DNA from 2 places in the Micromonospora sp. NBC_00858 genome. Region 2 is predicted to be linked to the other one. Evidence: riboswitches for the same ligand, from Rfam matches in the RefSeq annotation. Region 2 holds a riboswitch; the other holds the start of a gene.
The links. A riboswitch is a leader RNA that binds a small molecule or an ion and turns the genes downstream of it on or off. The one in region 2 is predicted to bind S-adenosylmethionine.
Positions count from the first base shown of each region.

Region 1 (4,205 bases), 2.7 Mb from region 2:
TACGCCACCGGGGTTCTGGTGTTGATCACCTCGGCGGCGACGGCCGTGACCCTCGCGGCACGGCGACGGCGCCAGCGCCGCCGCACGATCGCCTTCGGCATCATCGCGGTGATCTTCGTCTACACCACCGCGGCGAACGTGGTGGAGCGCCCCGACGGCGTGAAGATCGCGGCCTGCTTCATCGGCGGGATCATCCTGGTCTCGCTGCTGTCACGGCTGAACCGCGCCTTCGAACTACGGGTCCAACGGGTGGAGTTGGACCCCGAGGCGGCCCGGATGATCGACGAGTGCGTCGGGCGCCGGATCCGGCTGATCGCGCACGAGCCGGCCAGCCGAGACCCGGCGGAGTACCGCGACAAGCTGGCCCAGACCGTCGCGGACAACGACTTCCCGGCCGACAGCGACGTGATCTTCGTCGAGGTGACGGTCACCGACCCTTCCGACTTCGAGACCGAGCTGCTGGTGCGCGGCAGCGTGGTGCACGACAACTACCTGGTGCTCAGCCTGGCCAGCTCCGCGGTGCCCAGCGCGCTGGCCGCCCTGCTGCTGGAGATCCGCGACCGGATCCAACGGCGCCCGCACATCTACTTCGAGTGGACCGAGGGCAACCCGGGTGGCAACCTCCTGCGCTACCTGGCCTTCGGGCAGGGCGAGATCGCCCCGGTCACCCGCGAGATCCTGCGCCGCCAGGAGCCCGACCGGAGCCGCCGGCCGCACGTGCACGCCGGTTGACCCGGCGGTCCGGTGGCCGTCGCGGGGGTGAGCGTGGTCATAGCGGCTGGACGATCCGCCGGTTCCGGCTGCTAGCCTCTGAACAGGTCATGAGCGCCAGCGCGAAGCCCCGGCTCGCTGGCCGGCAACCCTCCTCCGCGGTGGGGTGCCCCGGGTGAAGACCAGGCACCGGCAAAGACGTCGGTGCAAGCGTGGCCTGGCACCCAGGTCAGCACAGACCCGGGAGAACCATGCGCATCCTCAGCACCGCCCCACCGACCGACGCCGCGGATTCCCGCGCCGGTTGGCTCCCGCCGGCACTGACCCGGCGGCGGCACGTGGACATGATGCGGGTATGCAGCGCCGCCTGTCGCTGCCGCGCCGCGCACTAGCGCACCCCTCTTTCCCGAACCCACCCCAGCGGTACGCCCATCGGGCGCACCGTCGGCGGCGCACGCCTGCGCCCGCCGCTGCGCAACCTTCGGAGACACCCGTGCGAATTCTTCCTGCCCTGACCCGCGCCGCTGCCCTCGGCGCGGCCACGATCCTGGCCGCCACCGCGCTGACCGCCTGCGGCGACGACACGTCGTCCGACGCCACCGCCAACCCGTACGGCCTGTCGCAGCCGGGCGTGCTGCGCGCCGGCACGCTGACCGACGCCCCTCCGAACGTGTACCTCAAGGACGGCAAGTTCACCGGGTTCGACAACGACCTGCTGGCGGCGGTGGCCGGCAAGCTCGGCCTGAAGGTCGAGTTCGTCGGCACCGACTTCTCCGCGCTGCTCTCCCAGGTGAACAACCGCAAGTTCGACGTCGGCAGCTCCTCGATCACCATCACCGAGGCGCGGAAGAAGACGGTCGACTTCGGCAACGGCTACGACTTCGGCTACTTCGGCCTGGACGTCCCGGCTGGCTCGCCGATCACCAGCTTCGACCAGCTCGCCGGCAAGCGGGTCGTGGTGGTCCAGGGCACCGTCCAGGACGACTACGCCACCGGCAAGCAGCTCGACCCGGTCCGGGTGCCGGACTACAACGGCGCGATCAACCAGCTCAAGGCGGGCACCGCCGACGCGTGGATCGCCCCGGCGGAGATCGGCGAGAAGTCGGCCGCCGACAGCAACGGCAAGATCACCGTGGCGGCCAAGCAGCTCAGCCCGGCACCGACCGCGTACGCGGTCGCCAAGGGCAGCGACAAGCTCCGCGAGGCGCTGAACAAGGGCCTCGACGAGGTGATCGCGGACGGCACCTGGAGCCGGTTGCAGGCGCACTACTACCCGGGCCGGCCAGTTCCGGAGGACTTCCGGCCGGGCAGCGGCACGGTGACCGTGCCGTCGGCGTCGGCGGCCGCGTCGACCGCGTCCTGAGGCCTACCCGGTGACGAGCGAGCGGGGCGGTAGGAGAGGCGACCAATGGATCCGTTGAGCACCCTGTGGGAGACCTTCTTCGACTGGGACGCGATGCGCGAGGCGCTACCCGAGATGCTGACTGTCGGGTTGCCCAACACGCTGATCCTGGCGGTCTCCGCCGCCCTGCTCGGCTCGGTGCTGGGCCTGCTGCTGGCCGTCGCCGGCATCTCCCGTACCCGGTGGCTGCGCTGGCCGGCGCGGGTCTACACCGACGTGTTCCGGGGGCTGCCGGCCGCGGCGACGATCCTCCTGATCGGCGTCGGGCTGGCGCCGCTGGGCATGGAGATCTGGGGACCCGACCCGTACCCGCTGGGCATCCTGGCGCTGTCGCTGATCGCGGCGGCGTACATCGGGGAGATCTTCCGCTCCGGCATCCAGTCGGTGGAGGCCGCCCAACTGGAGGGCGCCCGGGCGCTCGGCTTCTCCTGGGCCGACTCGATGCGGCTGGTGATCATTCCGCAGGGCATCCGGCGGGTGCTGCCCGCCTGGGTGAACCAGCTCATCGCGCTGATCAAGGACTCCAGCCTGGTCTACTTCCTCGGACTGGTGGCCAGCCAGCGGGAGCTGTTCCGGATCGGGCAGGACTACGCGGCCACCACCGGCAACGAGTCCGCGCTGCTGCTGGCCGGGCTCTTCTACCTGGCGTTGACCGTGCCGCTGACGCACGTGGTCAACTGGATCGACCGGCGGCTGCGCCACGGCCGGCCGGCCACCGCGCCGGCCGACGATGACGAGGACGACACCGAGTCGGCGCTGGCCGGCACGACCGAAGGGGACCGGCGATGACCACCGGCACGACCACCTCGGTCAGCCTCGACGTAAGCGACGTGCACCTCGCCTTCGGACCGAACCGGGTGCTGCGCGGCGTCGACCTGGCCGTGCCACGCGGCGCGACGGCCTGCGTGATCGGCCCGTCCGGGTCGGGCAAGTCCACCCTGCTGCGGACGATCAACCGGCTGATCGAGCCGGACCGCGGCGACGTGCTGCTGGACGGGCGCAGCGTGCTGCGCGACGACCCGGACGCGCTGCGGCAGCGGGTGGGCATGGTCTTCCAACAGTTCAACCTCTTCCCGCACATGAGCGTGCTGCGCAACGTCACCCTGGCGCTGCGTCGGCTGCGCAAGCTCGACGAGGACGAGGCGGTGGCGGTCGCCCGGGCACAGCTGGAGCTGGTGGGGCTGGCCGGCAAGGCCGACTCACGGCCGGCGCAGCTCTCCGGCGGTCAGCAGCAGCGGGTGGCGATCGCCCGGGCGCTGGCGCTGCGGCCCGAGGTGATGCTCTTCGACGAGGCCACCTCGGCGCTCGACCCGGAGCTGGTCAAGGGGGTGCTCGGGGTGATGGCCGACCTGTCCGCCGGGGGCATGACCATGGTCGTGGTCACGCACGAGATGGGCTTCGCCCGGCAGGTCGCCGACACCGTCGCCTTCATGGACCGGGGCGTGGTGCTGGAGGCCGGCCCGCCGGAGGCGATCTTCGAGCGGGCCGAGCATCCCCGGCTGCGCCGGTTCCTCGCTCAGGTGCTCTGAGCCCGCGCCGACGACGGCCCGCCCGACCTGGCCCCGATCGACGTCAGCCGGCCTGCCGCCGCAGGTGCGCGGCGAACGCCTGCAGGTCGCCGAGCAGCACCAGGATGGCGTTGCGGTAGGCGACCGACGCCCACAGGTGCAGCTCCTCGTCGTCCAACCCACCGAACGCCGCCGACAGGGCCTTGCGTCGGCGCCGGTCGAGCACCTTGTGCGGGCGGGCGAGCAGGTCGCCCTCCCGGCGCAGGGCCTGCAGGTACGCGGCCACCGCGTCCTGGTAGGGCCGGCCGGCGACCCGTTCCAGCAGGGTGAACTCGAAGACGTTCAACGCCGCCTCGGACTCCCAGTACGCACTGTCGCGCTCCGGCGCGCTCGCGTGGTGCCGGCCCATCGCGTGCCGGGCCTCGTACAGCAGCAGCACACCCCGACCGGTGGTGCTCAGCGGCCGGCGGGGCGCCGGCAACCGCAGCGTACGCACCGGCGCCGCACCGGTCAGGTCCACCGCACCGCCGTACGACGGCATCCGTTGCGCCCCGGTGCCCGGCTCCGGCACCAGGCAGGCCCGC
Region 1 is NZ_CP108828.1:4,191,818-4,196,022, forward strand. It holds gene OG990_RS19500 (amino acid transporter) at 1-732, shown strand, start outside; SAM riboswitch class IV at 818-930, shown strand; gene OG990_RS19505 (ABC transporter substrate-binding protein) at 1,205-2,074, shown strand; gene OG990_RS19510 (amino acid ABC transporter permease) at 2,120-2,902, shown strand; gene OG990_RS19515 (amino acid ABC transporter ATP-binding protein) at 2,899-3,642, shown strand; gene OG990_RS19520 (hypothetical protein) at 3,686-4,205, opposite strand, start outside.
Region 1: linked by a shared signal. The riboswitch ahead of OG990_RS19505 (ABC transporter substrate-binding protein) and the one ahead of thrC (threonine synthase) in region 2 are both predicted to bind S-adenosylmethionine.

Region 2 (4,205 bases):
CGGGCATCGGCGTGTGGAAGAACGCGTCGAAGCGACGCCGGCAGAAGGGCGGGAAGTCCGGGAGATCGGCGTCGTTGGCCGCCGCGCCGATCCGGTACGCCTCGTCGACCGAAGCTCGGTCGGCGCCGTCGAACGACGCGATGGTGATGCTCATGCCGCCGAGCGTGCACCCCGGGAAAGCGATCGGGCCAGCGAATTAATCGCTGGCCCGATCGAACGTGGTCGGGAGGGACACTCGCACAACGCCTCCGGCGCTGGGTCGCAAGAACTTCAAAAGTCTCCGGCGAAATGCCCTCCCGCAGGGAGCATCTTGCGCCGTCCGGTTCCTGCCGTCAAGTCCAGAGCGGTGGGTTTTCCACACTCACTGCGAAAAGCCAGATACCCGGCGGATCGGCCCGATCCCCCGTCCGGGCGATCCCCTATCCCCCGCCCGACCCTGCACGCCCACCCCTCCGGCGCGGGGCGGGGCGGGGCGGGCGGGGCTGATCAGCCCAGGAGGCCGGCGTCGCGGGCGGCGCGGAGGGACGGCTTGATGTGATGGGTCGGGCCAACCTGACCGGCTACCGCATCGATGGTCTTCAGCCCCTCGCCGGTGTTGAACACCACGGTCTCCGCCGTCGGGTCGAGCCGACCGGACTCGACCAGCTTGCGCAGCACCGCCACGGTGACCCCACCGGCGGTCTCCGCGAAGACGCCGGTGGTACGGGCCAACTGCCGGATGCCGGCGCGGATCTCGTCGTCGTCGGCGTACTCCATCCAACCGTCGGTGCGGCGGACTGCCTCCAGGGCGTAGAGGCCGGCGGCCGGGTCGCCGATGTTCAGCGACTTGGCGATGCCGGTGGGCTTGACCGGGGTGATCGTGTCGGTATCGGCGTGCAGGGCGGTGGCGATCGGGTTGCAGCCTGCGGACTGGGCACCGAAGACCTTCCAGCCGCCGGCCGGCGCCTCGACCAGCCCGATCTCGACCAGCTCGGAGAACGCCTTGTCAATCTTGGTGAGCAGCTCGCCGCTGGCCATCGGGATGACCACCTGGGCCGGGATCCGCCAGCCGAGCTGCTCGGCCACCTCGTAGCCGAGGGTCTTGGAGCCCTCCGCGTAGTACGGCCGGACGTTGACGTTGACGAACGCCGTGTCCTCGAACTCGTCGGTCTCCACCAACTCGCCGCAGAGGCGGTTCACGTCGTCGTACGAGCCGTCGATGGCGACCAGGTCGCCGCCGTAGACCGCGGTGGTGATGACCTTGCCCTGCTCCAGGTCACTGGGGATGAAGACCACCGAGGGCACCCCGGCCCGGGCGGCGTGCGCGGCCACCGAGTTGGCCAGGTTGCCGGTGGAGGCGCAGGCGAACCGGCTGAAGCCGAGCGCGCGGGCGGCGGTGAGCGCCACCGAGACGACCCGGTCCTTGAACGAGTGGGTCGGGTTGGCGCTGTCGTCCTTGACCCAGAGCGGCGCGGCGATGCCCAGCTCGGCGGCCAGGTGCGGGGCCGCCACCAGCGGGGTGAGCCCCGGGTCGAGGGTCACCCGGGTGGACGGGTCCTGACCGGCGGGCAGCAGCGCGGCGTACCGCCAGATGTTGTTCGGGCCGGCCTCGATCTGCTCACGGGTGACGGCGGCCAGGGCGGCGGTGTCGTAGTCGACCTCCAGCGGGCCGAAACACTCGTAACAGGCGTGTTGGGCGGCGAGCGGGTAGCGGGCCGAACAGGCGCGGCACACCAGGGCTCGGGCGGGGCTGGAGGAGGTGTCGATGCCAGGGGTGGCGAGCGTCGACGTCATGTCGAGGAGTCCTCTCATCTTTCCCCACACCGCACGGTGCGGCGGGGACGGAATTGGCACCTGCCCCGCGGGTCGCTCAGCGGTGAGCGCGCGGGGTGGTTGCCGGGGCGTCGTCGGGCCGTATCCCTCAGCCCCTCTGGATGAGGTATTCAGTTGTGCCGTCGAGTCTAGGCAACGCCGGGCGCCGCCTCCACCGCAGATCCCAGTGAGTGGGTCAGCGGTTGGCCACCGCCACCGAGTCGACCACCGCGACCGGATCGGTCACCGCAGTCGGTTGGGGCCGCGACGGGGTCACGGTCCGGGCCCGGGTGGCGAGGTTCGCGGCGACCAGGGCGGCGATGGTGATCGCGGCCCCGACCAGCTCGATCGGCTCCGGCCGGTAGCCGCGGACGATCTGCACCGTGAAGGTGGTCACCGGCACCAGGTTCATGAACAGGGCGGCATTGGCGGCTCCGAGCCGCTGCACGCCGGTGTTCCAGGCCAGCACCGCGATCACCGCGCCCATGATCACGGCGTACGCCAACTGCGGGGCGACCGCCACGAGGTCGGCGGCGGCCGGCGCGTGCTGCCATCCGATGCCGTCGGCGAGCACGCTCGCGGCGAGCATGGCGGCCGTGCCGGCGAGCGCGGTCAGCGTGGTGTACCGCAGCGGCGACCAGGTGCCGAACTGGCTGGCGCCGTGGGTGTAGATCGCCCAGCCGAGCACCGCGCCGATCATCATCAGCCCGCCGAGGCCGAACTGACCGAGCCCGGTCAGGCTCCCGCGGGTGATCACCAGGCCGACGCCGAGGAGCGCCACCAGGGAGAGGGCCAGCAGGAGGGGCTTCGGGCGTACGCCGTCGCGGGCCCAGCGGACCAGTTGGGTGATCACCGGGGTGGTGGCCACGAAAAGGGCGATCTGCTGCGGGGCGGCGTGCTCGAGCGCCAGGTTGGTGAGCACGTTGAAGCCGGCGAAGCCGACCACACCGAGCACCGCCACCTCGACGGCCCGACCGCCGAGCCGCAGCGCGCCGGCACCCTCACGGAGCAGCAGGATGGCGACCAGGATGAGGGCGGCCAGCAGGTAGCGGGCGGTGGTCAGGTTGAGCGGATCAACCCGGGTCAGCGCGCTGGCCAGAACCGGGAACATCACTCCCCAGCTGAGCACGGCGAGCAGCGGATAGGCGGCGGAACGGGAACGCATCGTCAGCTCCAATGTTCGAGAATCGTCGAACCAGCGACACCGACCCTAGGGACTTGTTCGACGATTGTCGAACAACGGTTATACTGGTCACATGGAGCCGCACGAACCCGACCTGACCGCCGTACCGGTCACCACCGTGCTGGCCGCACTCGCCGACGACGTGCGGCTGCAGATCGTCCGGGCGCTCGCCGAGGGCGGCGAGTTCGCCTGCAACACCTTCGAGTTCGGCGTCTCCAAGGCGACCCGCAGCCACCACCTCAAGGTGCTGCGCGAGGCCGGCCTGACCCGCACCCGGGCCGCCGGCACCAGCCGCTACGTCCGCCTCCGGCGAGACGAGCTGGAGCGCCTCTACCCCGGCCTCCTGAACGCCGTCCTCACCCCCGCCCCGCCCGCCCCGAGCCGCGCCGCCCCGCGCCGCCCCGAGCCGCCCCGAGCCGCCCCGAGCCAGCCTGAGAGCGGCCGGCACCGCTGGCGACGCGACGTGACGGCGGGCTGACGAGCCCGGCGGTCGGGAGTAACGGACTGCCTGCACGCCCTGTCGAGCTGCCCCAGATATGGGGCGGGGTTGGACGTCGGCGTTACCACCGCTCAGTGCCGGATTGTGCGCTTGCCTCAGCATGCCGGCCGTGTGCCGGGTCAATGACCGCCGGCCGCTACACGCGGACGAGCGATGTCCCCAACCATTCAGCTCCAGAGGCACCCGGAAGCCCTCGTCAGGTCCGTGCCGAGAGGGAGCGGCGGCAGAGCAGCGGCCCGGCACAGCAGCCGCCCCTGCACAGCAGCCAGGCAGAGCAGCCAGCCCAGCACCGCAACCGCCCCGCCTCGCGCCCCAGCCCGGCACAGCAGCCAGCCCGGCACAGCAGAGCAGCCAGCCCGGCAGAGCAGCCGCCCCAGCAGAGCAGCCAGCCCGGCAGAACCGGTCAGGTGACTGGTCGCCGCGCAACCCTCGCGGCGATGGTCCAAATATGGGGCAGCTCGACAGGGTCAGCAACCGGCAGGCCGGGCCGGCGGGCCGGCAGGCCGGGGCGCGAGCCCGGGGCCGCGAGCCCGGGGCGCGGCCGGGGCGCGAAGCCGGGGCGCGGCCGGGGCGCGAAGCCGGGGCGCGGCCGGGGTGCGAAGCCGGGGCGCGGCCGGGGTGCGAGGCCGGGGCCGCGAGGCCGGGGCCTCGAGCCCGGGGCGCGGCCGGGGCGCGAGGCCGGGGGCGCGATGCGGGAGTCGATGCAGGAGCCGATGCGGGAGCCGATGCGGG
Region 2 is NZ_CP108828.1:6,861,445-6,865,649, reverse strand. It holds gene OG990_RS31950 (GNAT family N-acetyltransferase) at 1-154, opposite strand, end outside; gene thrC (threonine synthase) at 487-1,773, opposite strand; SAM riboswitch class I at 1,785-1,920, opposite strand; gene OG990_RS31940 (DMT family transporter) at 1,988-2,956, opposite strand; gene OG990_RS31935 (ArsR/SmtB family transcription factor) at 3,048-3,452, shown strand.